Regions from separate parts of the Petrocella sp. genome, predicted to be linked through region 4. Evidence: predicted binding sites of a transcription regulator. Region 4 holds the regulator's gene; each other region holds the start of a gene.

Evidence for each region. Region 4 encodes Rex, which represses fermentation and respiration genes when NADH is low (regulators of the CRP and FNR family bind a similar motif). Its sites were predicted from a motif close to ATTGTTAANTANTTAACAAT; they were not measured.
Region 1: AC6F8J_RS12385 (DRTGG domain-containing protein) is a predicted target of Rex. The motif match lies at 2,383-2,402, and genes of this name have one in related genera.
Region 2: AC6F8J_RS00700 (NAD(P)H-dependent oxidoreductase subunit E) is a predicted target of Rex. The motif match lies at 2,379-2,398, and genes of this name have one in related genera.
Region 3: rsxC (electron transport complex subunit RsxC) is a predicted target of Rex. The motif match lies at 2,878-2,897, and genes of this name have one in related genera.

Annotation. Positions count from the first base shown of each region.
Region 1 is NZ_JCBCDA010000110.1:101,541-105,758, forward strand. Features, by position in the region: gene hisH (imidazole glycerol phosphate synthase subunit HisH) at 1-15, shown strand, start outside; gene hisA (1-(5-phosphoribosyl)-5-[(5-phosphoribosylamino)methylideneamino]imidazole-4-carboxamide isomerase) at 91-813, shown strand; gene hisF (imidazole glycerol phosphate synthase subunit HisF) at 818-1,579, shown strand; partial or broken gene hisIE (bifunctional phosphoribosyl-AMP cyclohydrolase/phosphoribosyl-ATP diphosphatase HisIE) at 1,580-2,221, shown strand; gene AC6F8J_RS12385 (DRTGG domain-containing protein) at 2,415-2,783, shown strand; gene AC6F8J_RS12390 (ATP-binding protein) at 2,767-3,192, shown strand; gene AC6F8J_RS12395 ([Fe-Fe] hydrogenase large subunit C-terminal domain-containing protein) at 3,254-4,218, shown strand, end outside.
Region 2 is NZ_JCBCDA010000005.1:26,936-31,153, reverse strand. Features, by position in the region: gene uvrA (excinuclease ABC subunit UvrA) at 1-1,412, shown strand, start outside; gene AC6F8J_RS00705 (PHP domain-containing protein) at 1,607-2,314, shown strand; gene AC6F8J_RS00700 (NAD(P)H-dependent oxidoreductase subunit E) at 2,477-2,953, shown strand; gene AC6F8J_RS00695 ((2Fe-2S) ferredoxin domain-containing protein) at 2,974-3,369, shown strand; gene AC6F8J_RS00690 (NADH-ubiquinone oxidoreductase-F iron-sulfur binding region domain-containing protein) at 3,391-4,218, shown strand, end outside.
Region 3 is NZ_JCBCDA010000110.1:105,865-110,082, reverse strand. Features, by position in the region: gene AC6F8J_RS12420 (RnfABCDGE type electron transport complex subunit G) at 1-461, opposite strand, end outside; gene AC6F8J_RS12415 (RnfABCDGE type electron transport complex subunit D) at 461-1,396, opposite strand; gene rsxC (electron transport complex subunit RsxC) at 1,406-2,728, opposite strand; gene AC6F8J_RS12405 (ATP-binding protein) at 3,085-3,627, opposite strand; gene AC6F8J_RS12400 (DRTGG domain-containing protein) at 3,638-3,973, opposite strand; gene AC6F8J_RS12395 ([Fe-Fe] hydrogenase large subunit C-terminal domain-containing protein) at 3,970-4,218, opposite strand, start outside.
Region 4 is NZ_JCBCDA010000066.1:3,864-8,081, forward strand. Features, by position in the region: gene AC6F8J_RS07575 (NAD(P)H-hydrate dehydratase) at 1-864, opposite strand, end outside; gene acpS (holo-ACP synthase) at 845-1,231, opposite strand; gene AC6F8J_RS07585 (hypothetical protein) at 1,228-1,824, opposite strand; gene AC6F8J_RS07590 (redox-sensing transcriptional repressor Rex) at 2,005-2,637, opposite strand; gene AC6F8J_RS07595 (ATP-binding cassette domain-containing protein) at 2,808-4,218, shown strand, end outside.

The DNA.
Region 1 (4,218 bases), on a different contig from region 4:
TTTGCTTTTTTATAAACTAGGTAGGTTAAAATATCAAAATTAAGATTCACGGTATCTTTTTGATACTTTAACCCGAGAAAGAGGACAATTATGAGGTTATATCCAGCAATAGATATTATCAACGGTCAGGCAGTACGTCTTGTGCAAGGTGACTATAAGAAAGAAACGGTGTATGATAAGGACCCCGTCCAAGTCGCTAAACAGTGGGAAGATGCCGGTGCCAATTACATTCATGTTGTGGATTTAGATGGCGCACAAGATGGCACATGGAAAAACAGAGAGACCATCTCTAATATTGTAAAAAGCGTTAAAATACCTGTGCAAACTGGTGGCGGAATAAGATCACTTCAAGACATTGAAGAACGGTTGTCTGTTGGGATTACAAGGGTCATTTTAGGCACAGTGGCCATCAAAAATTCGGAGCTTGTTTCAGAAGCAGTAAATAGATTCGGTCACGAGGCCATCGTAGTAGGTATTGATGCAAAAGACGGTATGGTGGCCATTCACGGTTGGGAGCAAGTAAGTGACATATCCGCTCTTGATTTATGCTTGAAGGTTAAATCCATGGGTATAACTACCATAATCTACACCGATATTGCTAAAGATGGGATGATGTTGGGTCCGAATATTGAACAGACCAGGCAGTTGATTCAAGAAACTGGTATGACTATCATTGCTTCAGGTGGCGTCTCTAATTATGAAGACCTAGAGAAAGTATCTCAAATTCAGGCGGAAGGTGTCATTATTGGAAAAGCCCTATACACAAAAGCCATTAATCTGAAAAAGGCTATTCGACAATTTGAAAGTAGGTGACCCTATGTTATCAAAAAGAATCATACCTTGCTTAGATGTTGATAAAGGCAGAGTTGTTAAAGGTGTTCAGTTTATAAACATCATAGATGCAGGTGATCCTGTAGAAGTTGCCAAAGCATATAATAAAAGTATGGCAGACGAAATTGTTTTTCTGGACATAACAGCCTCTCATGAAGGGCGTGATACCATTGTGGATGTGGTAAAGAAAACCGCAAAGGAGATTTTTATCCCTTTAACAGTAGGAGGCGGCATTCGAACAGTTGAAGATTTTAGAGCTATGTTGCTGGCAGGCGCTGACAAGGTTGCTGTTAATTCTGCGGCCGTAAATCGTCCGGAGCTCATTAAAGAAGCCGCTTTAAAATACGGAAGTCAATGTGTGGTTCTCGCTATGGACGCAAAACGAAACGATAAACGTAAATCATGGGATGTCTATATTAATGGTGGTAGAATTAATAAACATATAGATGCCATTGAGTGGGCAAAAAAAGCAGAAGCTCTTGGCGCAGGGGAAATTCTATTAACCAGTATGGATTGTGATGGTACAAAAGCCGGGTTTGATGTACAATTGACCAAAGCAGTAAGTGAAGCTGTGGGCATTCCTGTGATAGCATCCGGTGGTGCCGGTACAATGAAACATTTTTCAGACGTTTTGACAGAGGGTCTGGCAGATGCAGCGCTCGCCGCATCTTTATTTCACTTTAAAGAAATGGAAATAGTTGATTTAAAAAACTATTTACATAATCAAAATATACCTGTAAGAAGATAGGAGAATATTATGAATTTTAATGATTTCAAACTTGGGGAAGACGGTCTACTTCCTGCTATAGTGCAAGATTATATGACAAGCCAAGTGCTTATGATGGCCTACATGAATGAAGAAGCTTATACGAAAACGATTGAAACCGGTAAAGCCACTTTCTATAGCAGAAGCCGTAAATCCTTATGGATTAAAGGCGAAACATCCGGTCATTATCAAACAGTTAAAGAAATTGCACTCGATTGTGATCAAGATACGTTGCTTCTTAAAGTACACCAAGAAGGTAACGCATGCCATACAGGTGCTTATTCATGCTTCTATAGATATTTAGATAAGAATGAGGGTGACTATTTGGAAGTCGATACCTTTAAGCAAAAAGATGTCTTAAGTGGTGTCTTTGATGTAGTCATGGATCGAAAGGTTAATCCTAAAGAGGGTTCGTATACCAATTATCTTTTTGAAAAAGGGATTGATAAAATCTTAAAAAAAGTCGGAGAAGAAACGGCAGAAATTATTATTGGTGCAAAAAATGAAGGTAAAGAAGAAATGGTTTATGAAATATCAGATTTGTTATACCATTTAACCGTACTTATGGTAGAAAAAGGTGCTAATTGGGAAGATATATATAAAGAACTTGATAAGAGGCGATAGTTAAATTGTTTTCTACTGGAAAGTTCTTTGCAATATATCTTTTCTAAGACTTTCCTAATGAGCTTCTTTTTTGTGAAAATCATATAATATTCTTGACTATTACGTCCATAGGTTATACAATGTCATATGAATGGACAAAATGTTCTTTGTAAATGATAATGATTGTTAAAATGATAACGATGGAGGTAATGGAATGCATCTTACTCGAATTAAAGAGATTCTAGACGCACAAGTCATTGCAGGCAAGGGTGATATGAATCAAGAAATTGATTTTGGTTATGGTTGTGACTTAATGAGTGATGTTTTAGCTTATGTACAAAATAACATTGTTCTGTTAACAGGCTTGGTTCATCCTCAAGTTATAAGAACCGCTGAAATGTTAGATATAAAAGCAATTGTCATAGTAAGAGGTAAAGAACCTGGGTCGGATTTAATTGAGATGGCCAATCGTCGAGACATCGTGATAATGACGACCAAGCACTCATTATTTACCGCTTCAGGTCTTTTGTTTAAGAACGGCCTTATAGGAGAGGAGATTGCCCATAATGAACTTACATTTTGATGTTGAAGGTGGTGAGTTTATTTCTGCAGGTGTGGCTTCCAGTAAGGTGAAAAAAGTCTTAAAACAACTTGCTATACAACCGGAAATTATTAGGAAGATATCCGTTGCCATGTATGAAGCCGAGATCAATATGGTTATTCATGCCCATGGCGGCGTTATAGATGCTGAGATTATGCCAGATCATGTACATGTAGTTCTAAAAGATGAAGGACCAGGTATCGAAAATATTGAGCTTGCTATGAAGGCCGGTTACTCGACTGCATCCAGATTGGCTAGAGAAATGGGATTTGGTGCAGGTATGGGGCTTGCCAATATGAAAAAACATGCCGATATTCTTCAAATCGAATCAGAACCAGGTAAAGGAACAACGGTTGAAATTACAGTAAAGCTCTATCCTGAACAAGCTTAAGAAAAAATTGTGTTAGTAGTTGCGTCATTGTCATAAAGAGTTCTATAGGAGGCATCATGTTATGGGAAATTACCATTCAGTAACCCTTGATAAGAATCGTTGCATAGGTTGTACGGATTGTATCAAGCGTTGTCCAACAGAAGCCATTCGTGTCAGACATTCAAAAGCAGAAATTACAGATGAACTTTGTATTGATTGCGGTATGTGTATTCGTGTTTGTAAAAGTCATGCTAAACGAGCACTAACCGATCCTCTGGATAAAATCAACAAATTCAAATATAAGGTTGCAATACCGGCACCAACCCTATATACTCAGTTTAAAAAGCTTAGAAATCCTAATATCGTGCTTACAGCACTTAAGAAAATTGGATTTGATGAAGTTTTTGAGGTTGCAAAAGCGGCAGAAGTTGTTACTGCATATAGCCAACAGCTTTTGAATGAAGGTAAAATCAATCGTCCAGTTATATCTTCGGCATGTCCAGCCATTGTCAAGTTAATACAAATGCGTTTCCCTTCATTAATTGATAATGTTATGCCGATCATTTCACCTAAAGAGGCTATAGCTCGTTACGCCAGACAATATCTGATGGATCAGGGACTTGCAAGTAAAGATATCGGTATTTTCTTTATAACACCATGCGCAGCAAAAGTTACCAATAGCAGACAACCTCAAACAATTAAAACCAGCGATGTTGATGGTGTTATATCTATGAAAGACATATACTTAGAGTTAATACCGGTTATTAATAAACTGAAACCGGAAGATATTGAAATCATTCAAATGAGTTCAGCTAATGGAATTGGATGGGCTGCCAGTGGTGGAGAAGGTCTTGCTTCAAAAGTCTATAATTTGGTTGCTGTTGATGGTATTGAAAATGTCATTACCATCTTAGAAAGAGTTGAAAACAATAAGTTAGATGTTGATTTTATTGAATGTTTGGCTTGTGTGAATGGATGTTTAGGTGGACCTTTGACGGTTGAGAACTCTTTTGTGAGTACGAATCGAATGGGGAAAATAAAAAAGTA
Region 2 (4,218 bases), on a different contig from region 4:
TCTCCTTGTCCAGAATGGCAGGTACTTTATCAGGAGGTGAAGCTCAACGTATTCGATTAGCGACCCAAATAGGATCAGGATTAGTCGGTGTTGTTTATATTCTTGACGAGCCGTCTATTGGCCTTCATCAAAGAGACAATGTTAGATTACTGTCTACATTAAAACATCTAAGAGATATGGGAAACACTTTAATTGTTGTAGAGCATGATGAAGATACAATGTTTGAAGCGGATTGTGTTGTAGATATTGGCCCTAAAGCCGGTGTCCATGGTGGAGAAATTGTTGCTGTTGGAACTGCTGAGGAGATAATGGCACACAAAGAATCAATAACGGGTGCTTACTTAAGTGGGAGAAGAAGAATAGCTGTTCCTAAAAAAAGACGTCCGGTCGGTGTTGATTGGCTAGTAGTGAAGGGCGCATCTGAAAATAATCTGAAAAATATTGATGTTAGCATACCTCTTGGTGTTTTGACGGCAGTAACAGGCGTCTCCGGTTCGGGTAAAAGCTCCTTGATTAATGAAATTCTCTATAAGAGATTAGCAAGAGATCTAAATAGAGCTAAAATGAAGCCGGGTAGGCATGAAGATATTCAAGGTCTTGAATACCTTGATAAAGTCATTGATATTGATCAATCTCCAATTGGAAGAACGCCTAGGTCTAATCCGGCAACTTATACAGGACTATTTGATCCAATTCGAGATATCTTTGCAAAAACCGTGGATGCCAAAATGAAAGGTTATCAAAAAGGTAGGTTTAGTTTCAATGTGAAGGGTGGACGTTGTGAAGCTTGTCGGGGTGACGGTATCAATAAGATAGAAATGCATTTTCTTCCAGATATTTATGTTCCTTGTGAAGTGTGTCATGGTAAAAGATACAATAGAGAAACCTTAGAAATCAAATATAAAGGGAAAAACATCTCAGAAGTCTTAGATATGACGGTTGAAGATGCGATACATTTTTTCGAACATATACCCAAAGTCAGAAGAAAATTAGACTGCCTTAATGATGTAGGATTATCCTATATTAAATTAGGTCAACCCTCTACAACTCTATCCGGTGGAGAAGCTCAAAGAGTAAAATTAGCAACAGAGTTGAGTAAAAGAAGTACAGGTAAAACAGTCTATATATTAGATGAACCAACAACAGGATTACATTTTGCAGATGTCCACAAACTTATTAAAATCCTTCAATCTTTAGTAGATTCCGGTAATACGGTGATTGTCATAGAACATAATTTGGAGGTAATTAAAACAACAGATTATGTTATTGACCTAGGGCCGGAAGGCGGCGATCGAGGAGGAAGCATTGTTGCCATTGGAACACCGGAAGAAGTTGCTGACATTGATTTGTCATACACGGGACAATTTTTAAAAAAGGTTTTAAAAAAGCATATAGATTTTGAGAAAAAATGAATACGATCTAAGTAAGATAAGTTTGATCCTAAATGATAATAAAAATCAGTCCCATTTTAATGAGTGAAACCTTGATTTATAAGGGTTTTATTCATTAAAAAAAGATAAATTTGTTTACAGTATATACATAATCTGCTATAATTAACTATGTTGTGCTTAAATTGACAATAATTTAACGAAAAGTGAGAGGTCTTATGAAAATTTCTTATGATTTACATATTCATACGGCGTTATCACCCTGTGGTCATGAAGACATGACACCAAATAATATCGTTAATATGTCAAAGCTATGTGGTGTAGATGTAATAGCTATAACAGATCATAATACCTGTGAAAATGTGGAAGCTGTTATGAAGGTTGCATTAAAATCTGATTTGATTGTCATACCTGGCATGGAGATAGAATCAAGAGAGGAAGTCCATCTTGTCTGTCTTTTTCCAACACTTGAGCAAGCAAATAAGGTACAAGATATTGTATATAACCACTTACCCAATAGGCCGAATAATCGTAAAATATTCGGTGAACAAATACTGTTTAATGATGAGGACGATCCGATAGGAACCAACAATCGATTGCTTTCGTTTGCATGTGATTTATCCCTTGAACAAGTGGTGGAGGTATGTCTTGATCATGACGGGGTGTGCATTCCGGCCCATATAGACCGACCAAGCTATAGTATTATCTCAAACTTAGGTATGATACCTGAGAACATTGATTTTCCGACTTTAGAGATTTCTAGACATAATGCAATAGATTTCTATATAAAAGAATATCCAAATCATCAAGTTATACAGAACTCAGATGCACATGATTTAGGCTATATAGGTAGTTGCAAAAAGACCATCGATGTATCAGAAAAAACACTTAAAGCGATACTGACAAAACTAAAATCCCCTAATTGAACTATTATTTGAAGTAAACCTTCAAAATAATATAGAGACATAATCTGCATTTTTCGCTATCAAGATTGTTAATGATTTAACTATATTGTAAAAAGCAGATTTAGTTTAAATGTAGTGTAACACAGATAACTTTATTTAATATTATACTTAAGGAGGTAAATTATGGCTGTTAACACTGAATTAACTGTTGAAAAATTTAATGAATTAGAACAGTATATTGATTCAATGCCTTCTACAAAAGGCGAACTTATTCGTGTCTTACACAAGGCACAAAGTATTTTCGGATTTTTACCGGAGGAAGTACAGAAATTCATAGCTAAAAAGTTGGACTTATCAACGGCTAAGGTTTTTGGCGTCGTAAGTTTCTATTCATACTTCACGATGGAACCAAAAGGGGAAAATCCAATCGCTATTTGTATGGGAACTGCTTGTTATGTAAGAGGGGCAGAAAAGGTACAAGATGCATTTATGAAAGAGTTGGGTATAAAGATAGGCGAAACCACTGCAGACGGTAAGTTTTCACTTGACGCTTTACGTTGTGTGGGTGCTTGTGGACTTGCGCCGGTTGTATTGGTAGGCGAAAAAGTATATGGTCGTGTAACTGTGGAAGACGTTAAAAAAATCATCAGCAACTACTAAATCATAAAGGAGGCATTCAGATGGCGAAAATAAAATCATTTGCAGATCTAAAAAAGATCAAAGAGGATGTTCAATCTCAAGTAGCCTTAAGAGAAAAAGGTGAAAATAGTGATAACCTGGTAAAAGTGAGAGTAGCCATGGCTACTTGCGGTATTGCTTCAGGAGCAAGAGAAATCATGACCTATATCATAGATGAGTGTGCGGCAAAAGGCGTAGAAAATGTTGTTGTCACGCAAACAGGATGTATGGGTTATTGTTATGCAGAGCCAACAATAGAAGTCGTTCAACCGGGTCAAGACGGTGTGGTCTATGGTAATGTTGATCAAAAAAAGGCACTGGAAATCATAGAAAAGCATATAGTTGAAGGCACTTTAGTAGACGGAATCATACCACAAACCCATAAAACAATTGAATAAAATAGGTTAGGAGGTTAAAAAATGGCTAACTATAAAATACAAGTACTGGTTTGCGGTGGTACAGGATGTAAATCTGCCGAAGCGGACGGTATTGTAACGAATCTTGAAAAAGCTATTGTAGCAAACAATCTTAGTGATGATGTACAAGTTTTGACAACCGGTTGTTTTGGTTTCTGCGAAAAAGGACCTGTCGTTAAAATATTACCTGACAATACATTTTACGTTCAAGTTAAACCGGAAGACGCAGAAGAAATGATTACTGAACATTGTGTCAAAGGAAGAAAAGTTGAAAGGTTGCTTTATGTCAACCCTGATACAAAAGAAACTATATTTGATTCTAAGGATATGGACTTCTATAAGAAGCAAATGCGTATTGCCCTTAGAAACTGTGGTTTAATTGATCCTGATGTTATTGATGATTATATAGCAAGAGATGGGTATCAAGCTATAGGTAAAGCATTGACAGAAATGACACCGGAAGATGTTATCGAATTAATCAAAGACTCCGGTTTACGTGGCCGTGGGGGTGGAGGATTCCCTACCGGTCTTAAATGGCAATTTGCAGCAGGTTATGATGCAGACCAAAAATATGTTATCTGTAATGCGGATGAAGGTGATCCAGGTGCTTTTATGGACCGTTCAATTCTTGAAGGTGACCCACATTCAGTTATTGAAGCAATGGCAATATGTGGTTATGCAATAGGTGCAACACAAGGTCGTGTCTATATTCGAGCGGAGTACCCTTTAGCAATTAAACGTCTTGAAAAAGCCATTAGTGATGCAAGAGATTATGGTCTTCTAGGACAAGACATCATGGGAACAGGCTTTGAATTTGACATTGAATTGACT
Region 3 (4,218 bases), on a different contig from region 4:
CCTTTAATAACGGTTAAGGGTGCAACGGGTTGTCCCTCGAATTCAGATTTGAAGGCTAATTCTGTAATCTTTGCACCAAGACCCGGTGTTTCATTATGTCGAATGACATCGACACCAAGTATTTGATCATCCATGCCGATACCGACCATTAAAGCTATATTGCCTCCATAACCTTCTGTTGCCGTCATCTCAAAAGCATAACCAATTATTGCACCATCTTTTGTCGCTTCATACAGATTTACAATGCCTTGTTCACTAGAACCTTCTTCTAAATCAATTAATGAAAATTCAGTAGCCTCAAAAACGACGGCTTTTAATGCGTTATTTTTGAGTTTTTCTTGCTGTATACGAATTGGTTCTTTGGTAACTTCATAAGTTAACCCAAGTAGTGTTCCAGCAATCACAGTAATCATGAATAGAATCATAGCATTTTTAATGATGTTGTCTGATTGTTTAGCCATTATTTTGCCACCTCCCCAAATGATTTTGGAACTGTGTATTTATCAATAAGTGGTACAAAAAGATTCATAATCAAGATTGCAAATGATACACCTTCAGGATACCCCCCGAAAAGTCGAATTAGAGCTGTCAGCAAACCACATCCTAAGCCCATAATGATTTGTCCTTTTGGAGTCGTTGGTGAGGAGGCATAATCTGTTGCCATAAAAAAGGCACCAATCATCAATCCACCCGAAAAAATATGATAGCCTAAAAAAGTCAAATCAAAACCTTTTCCTCCAAATAACAGAACCATAATGGCCGTCGTAGCAATATAAATGGTGGGTATACGCCATGAAATCACTTTTCTTGCCATCAAATACAGACCACCAATTATTAAAGCAAGGGCTGAAGTCTCACCTAAAGAACCTGGTATTGTACCAATAAAGGTATCAAAAAGTGGCGGCATCATCTGCCCACCTTCTTTAATAATCCCAAGTGGTGTTGCAGCACTAACGCCATCTACAAATCCCCATGTGGTCATTAGACCCGTGAAAGAAATCAAGAGAAAAGCTCTCGCAGCCAAAGCAGGGTTCATAAAATTTTGTCCTAGGCCACCAAAAAGTTGTTTGACAATGATAATAGCAAAGAAACTACCCATAACTGAAACCCACCATGGAATAGAACTTGGTAAGTTAAGTGCCAGCAGCAACCCAGTTACAGCAGCAGATAAATCCATTGCAGTGTTTTTTTGTTTCATTAGTTTTGTATAACCCCATTCCGCAAAAACACTAGATAGGATACAAACAACGATTGTACTAAAGGCACCGACACCAAAATAATAAATTGCAAAAAAGGCAGCGGGTGACAAAGCAATTAAAACATCTAACATCGTTTTTTGAATCGAATCTCTTGATTTAATATGCGGTGATGAAGAAATTATATACATATCTGACATATGAGCCTCCTAAGATTTTCTTCTGTTTGTAAGGATTTGTTTCTTGGTTGTCCTAAAGGACTGGAGTAAATGCCTTTTCGATGGACAAATATAAGAACATGCACCGCATTCCATACAATCCATACCGTTATACGCCTCAAATTCATCTTCAACCTGTGCCAATGCAAATTTATTTAATTCAAAAGGTAAAAGACCCATTGGACATGCGCTAACACATTTACCACAACGCATACAATTACTCTCATCTTCTGTTGCTATGGCTTTTTTCGTTAAGCATAGAATGGAAGAAGAACCTTTTATAATCGGAACATCCATGGTATACATAGCAAAACCCATCATAGGTCCACCGGAAATGATTTTGGCCGGCTCTTCAACAAAACCGCCTGCAGCTTCAATCAGTTCCTTATAACTGGTACCCAGTCTAACTTTAAAGTTTTGAGGTTCTTTAATAGCATCACCTGTAACTGTAACAATCCTGCGCGTTAAAGGTCGTCCACGATCAACCGCTCTATGAATGGCAACAATGGTATCCACATTTTGAACGATGCACCCAACTTCAAAAGGTAGTTTTCCAGAGGGTACTTCTCTTTTTGTTGCTGCATATATGAGTTGTTTTTCAGCACCTTGCGGGTACTTCGTATGTAATGTAATCACATCAATACGCGGCTCTGCTTTAGCTGCTTCTGTTACTTTTTTGATAGCATCTGGTTTATTTGCCTCAATACCAATAATCCCCTTAGCATCTTTAAACATACTTAGTAAAACTTTAAGGCCGGCAATCAGACGATCTGTTTCTTCTAACATAATACGATGATCTGACGTCAAATAAGGCTCACATTCAGCACCATTTAAAATGATATAATCAATTTTTTTATCCGGTGGTGGTGAAAGCTTTATATGGGTTGGGAAGGTCGCGCCTCCCATACCTACAATGCCCGCATTTTTAATAATCCCTAATAGCTCTTCGTTTGTCAGGTTCTTATAATCATGAGCTTGATTCAAACTTGGATCATCTTCATAGAGATGATCATTTTCAATAATAATACCCTTGCACTTAAACCCATTAGGGTGTTCCACTTCTTCTATGGACTTGACGGTCCCTGAAACACTACTAAAGATTGGTGAAGAAACAAATGCTTCTGAATCAGCGATTTTTTGTCCTAATAAAACACGATCACCTTTTTTGACAATAGGTTCACATGGTGCCCCAATATGTTGTGCCATTGGAAAAATTAGATCTCCAATCGGCTTTAATATTTTTATGGGTTTTTGATTCGTTGATTCTTTGTGATCCGGTGGATGAATTCCACGTTTGAAAGTAAATGCTGCCATAGGCAACCTCCATTCTGTTTTTATTTGCAACTGTTTGATTTACAAACTAAAACTGCCCTAGACTTATTATTAACTTGAGTCTTTAAACCCATATACAATGCATCATGGCTCAGTACATATAATAATACAAATGGACTTTCACCACAACAATTGATACATAGTTGACAATGTTACGAATCATGTTTAATTTCTCCAAGACTCATTATACATGACTTTACAGCGTATTATGTATACATACTGTATTTATAAAAAACAAATTCAGGAAACAATCAATCCATTATCGTCTTAACTTTACCATCGGATTGTGCCTTTATTTTGTTTGTTTTTTAATTTAACACTTTAACCATTATTTATTGTTATTCTCGAAGCTCATCAAGAGATTCAGTTAGATATTCTTTCAACCATTGTATTACACTTATTGAAGTTAAAGGCACATCTTCCAAAGCTTCCTGCAAAGCTTTCGTACTGACTTCAAAGCTATTTTCATTATAGTTATGCCTATAACAAATATCAATGTTCTCATTGGAAGTGATGAGTCCGATTATTGTATTTACAATATCACCCATAGGAGGACGATCAATGTGGTCATATACCATCATAGATTTTAGCCTTGTACCACAATTAACTTGAGACTCAATCTTCAAATAACCATCACATAGACGACAGTTTTCATCTAATAATGGTATACCTAGACCCACTTTCCGAAGGGTACGTGATGTGGTGAAAGGATTCCTGATCGTACTTAGAATCTCATCTGGAATACCTTTTCCATTGTCTTGTATATCAAAGCGAAATTCATTATTGTATATGTCCTCAGAGACGGATATAAGAATTTGACTCGCACCACCACGAACACTATTGGTTGCAATATCTAATATATGCATGGACAATTCTTTCATAAGATTACACCTATTCCAAACCGTTTTTAGACAATAAGGCAGCTGATTCATAAGAGGATAAGTGCGTCGTCATAATAACAATATCTTCTTCATTTGCTTTTGAAATAGCATCTTCGTCCACTTTAAAGCCTTCGGTAACAATAATACAAGCAACATTAATCAAGGTACCGACTGCGATGATATTAATGTGGCCTTGTATGGTAATCCATGCGCACTGCTCTTTCGCTTTTCCCATAACAATACTTAGCAAGTCGCCAACAAATCCTGATTGAACACTATTATTCTCATAAATTGATTGGGTCACTACAGTTGCATCTAGTATTTTTTGAACATCGTTTATGGTCATGATTCTCTCCTATTCTGATCAATGGAAGGTGGTAAAATACCACTAAGTGACATCATTTCCTCTGCCATGGACCTTACCTTTTCTCTTAACATAAAAATACAGTCTTCAATAATTGCATCTCCTCTAACGACATCTTCAGCAAAAGCCTTACACGTTGGAGCGCCACAAGATCCACAATCAATTCGAGGTAATGTTTTGTGTAAATCATCAATCTGTTCCATTTTAGTCAAAGCCACCATCATATT
Region 4 (4,218 bases):
TTGCAGGCTGATACGGCAGCTTTCATGGGTTAGAATCTCAACCAATCCAGTACCTGTCCTATATGCGGCCATGGCAGCCATATAAGCAGCACCCGACATATCTTTGGATCCTGCGATAATCAATACTTTCCCATATGTGAACTTGTGGCCATCGGTTTTTCTTGAGGGTAAGCGTCTTATCGTATCTTGATCAATGGTTTCGTATTCAAAAACAAAACCCTCCAACACTTTCTGCGGTATCCCTATGTCAACAACCTTGAGTCGTTCACTTGCTTTTGCACCTGGGTACAGGATATTGCCAAGTTTTGGTAAGGTGAATGTAACCGTCAAACTTGCCTTTACGCACGCGCCCATGATTTTTCCATTATCACTATTAACACCGGATGGTATATCTACACTAATGACATATGCCTTCTTTTTATTTATTCTCTCTATGACTTCTAGATAACCCTCAGAAACCTCACGATTGCAACCTGTACCAAAAATAGCATCCACAATAATATCACAGTTTTGAAATAAGTGATCTAATTTTTTTTCACTGCAAACTTCATACCAAAAAAGCCCGGTTTCAATATGAGCTAAACTATCGTACATAATTTTTGCATCATTTTTAAGATGTAAGGGATTGCCAACACCAAGAACTGTTACCTTTTCGCCCCTCTGAATCAAAATTCTGGCAATGGCAAAGCCATCTCCGCCATTATTGCCAACGCCACACACAACCAGTATTGACTTGCGATTTTTAGGGACCTCATCACACACAGCCATAGCTGCATGCTCCATTAAAACTATCCCAGGGATTGCATAATCTTTGATTGTTGTCTGATCCATCAGTGCCACTTGATTACTCTTTGCTACAATCATATTTCTCTCCCAATACAACAACGGAAACCATTGATTTCGTATGTGAAACTGTAATGTGCCATTTGTCGATTCCCATTTGCTTTTCCATCTCTTTTGCCTGTCCGTACAACTTAATATAGGGTCTTCCAAGTTCATTTCTTAATATTTCTACATCTTTTAGACCAAACTCTCTAAACCCTGTCCCAAAGACTTTGGTTACAGCTTCTTTGATAGAAAAATTTGCTGCAATGGTAGATGGGTTCATTTTTCTATCCCTAAATAGATTAAGTTCCGCTTTTGTAAAATATCTCATTAAAAATTTTGGCCTAGATACTGCTTTAAGGATTCGTTCTATTTCTATCATATCATTACCTATGCCAACAATCATTCTTCACCTCCGAAGTAATGTGCATCCAATTGTTCAATAACTTCTAAACCGGCTAAATCATGTATGAATTCATAAAGCCTTGTATTCTCTTCATCCAAATCTTCTTTTTTACCAACAAGTTCTTTGACTTTATCATGTATGGTCTGAATTTCAGATTCAAGTCTTCTTTTCTTTTCTTTATTATGTATCATACGCTCATAGAAAATAATCATGCTTTCTTTAAGCAAGGTTTGATTCACTTTTTCTATTTCATGAGGTAGTTCTTGTTTTCTCTTTTCATAGGCATCAAACTTACCATTAATCTCTTGAATATGCTTATGCTTTTTTTCCAGTTCCTTTGTGCCTTCTGCGTGCTTATCGTCAAAAGCAAGGGACATACCTGAAATGATGTCATCCATCATCTTTTTTTTCAAAGCTTTGTATGCTTTATATTCTGTATTAACCTTACCCTGTTCTTTTAATAGTTTGTTCAGTTGGCTTTCTAACGTTTTTATTTTATATGGTTTTTTACCGGTGAATAAACTATGCCAATTTTGATCAAGTACGACTATGTGTTCGGATTTCTTTATCTGTATGTGAGGTTTTTTATCCATCATGACAACTCCTAACATAGTATTTGATGGTTGCATTGTAGAATAGGAACGCTAAGATATTTGTAAAAAAAGATAGAAAAAATTCTAAGCTAAGTACCATCAGCTTCAAACCATTTCCTATCTCTTATTATAACTTGACTAAGTATTGAATATATTACAAGTATATTACATTTCAAACTATTACTCAGAATCCTTAATTCGATAAGACAAAGTCATCAGACTTTCTGATAAGTGAACATTTTCAACCACCACATCATAGTTATTAATCTGTAAATCAACAGGTGCAAAATTCCATATACCTCTAATACCCCATTCGCATAGATCATTGGCTATTGCAGGTGCTTTGGTTTTTGGGACGGTTAATATGGCTATATCAATGTTATTTTCAACAACAAACTCTTTAAGTTGATCCATATCTTGTACATCCATACCCCGAACAGATATTCCTACCAATCTTGGGTTGACATCAAAAAGTCCTTTTACAACAAAACCACGCTTTTCAAAATCTGTATAATTAGCTAAAGCCTGACCTAAATTACCGGAACCTATTATAATCACACTATAGTGATTCTCAAGCCCCAAAATCTTCGCAATCTCATTATACAGGTGACTTACATTATACCCATAACCTTGCTGACCAAACCCACCGAAATTATTTAAATCCTGACGGATTTGAGAAGCTGTAACATCCATACGTTGACTTAGTTCATTTGAGGAGATTCGAACGATATCATTCTCAAGTAGTTCTCCAAGATATCTATAATATCTAGGTAATCTTTTTATAACTGCTGTCGATATTCTCTTATCTGACATATCATGGCCCCCATTCTTCCGTATCTTAATACCATTATAGCTATTTGTTAAATAACTGTCAATTCTAATTAGTATATTGTTTATTTTGTACCTTACTTTCCTTTTTCTTTTCAATGGTTCTAATTAGTGGTATGATAATGTCGAAACACAGATAAAGAAAGGATACAATCATGATATTAAGTTGTAAAAATATTACTAAATCATTTATCGTAGATACCTTATTAAAGGATATTAATTTCATTATCAATGAAGGCGAAAAAGTAGCACTCATTGGAATCAACGGTGCCGGTAAAACCACGCTTTTCAGAATCCTTACCGGTGAACTTTTAGCTGATCGTGGTTCTGTCTATAAAGCTTCTGGTAAAACATTCGGCTATTTGAAGCAAAATGCATTATCCGATTCAAATCAGTCCCTTTACAAGACTGTTTACAATGCCAACGAGCAATTGGTTCATATAAAAAATGAACTTACCGATTTAGAAGAAAAAATTCATCTTCATGAAGGTGATCTTGATTTATTAGATAAACTTAATGAAGATTATGCTAAATTACGTCATCTTTTTGAATCCATTGATGGTTATCAATATGAAAGTCTAATCAAAGGTGTTTTAAAAGGTCTAGGTTTCTCACAAGACGACTTTGATCTTGAAGTGTCTAAACTATCCGGTGGTCAGAAGACAAGGCTGGCTCTTGCGAGAGAACTCATCTTAAATCCCGACTGTCTTATGTTAGATGAACCAACCAACCATCTAGATATGGATGCCATTCGCTGGCTAGAGGGATTCTTGCAATCCTATAAAGGTACCTTATTTATCATCTCTCATGATCGTTTTTTTCTTGATCAAATTGTAAATAAAACCATAGAGATTGAAATGGGTAAAGCCATTGAATACCAAGGCAATTTCTCTGATTTTATGAAAAAGAAGGCTCATATTAAAGAAATCCAAGCTAAACACTATGATCAACAACAAAAGACCATAAAGCAACAAGAAGATGTCATTAAGAAGTTACGTTCATTTAATCGAGAAAAGTCTGCTAAAAGAGCTGAAAGCCGTGAAAAACTATTAGAAAAAGTGGAACGTCTAGACCGACCTATGGAAGTTCAGGCTGATATGCATCTTCAATTAAAACCCCGTTATGAAAGCGGGCATGATGTTATGAAAGTCATAGACCTATGTAAATCTTTTGATCGTATAGAGCTTCTAGATCATATTCAGTTCGAAATAAAAAAAGGTGAGCATATTGCACTCATTGGTGATAACGGATCAGGTAAATCAACCCTTTTTAAAATCATCAATAAAGTTATGCAAGCCGATTCTGGTCAGATTCAGCTTGGTGCAAAAGTTAAAATAGGCTACTACGACCAAGAACATCAATTGTTAAACTCAGACAATACCTTAATTGAGGAAATATCTGACGCCTACCCTACACTCACGCAAGGAGAAATTCGTAACATCTTAGCTTCCTATCTTTTTAAGAGTGATGATGTTTTTAAGCATGTTTCAAAGCTAAGTGGTGGTGAAAAAGGACGCTTAACTTTAGTTAAACTCATGCTGAGTGAAGCCAATTTCCTGATTTTGG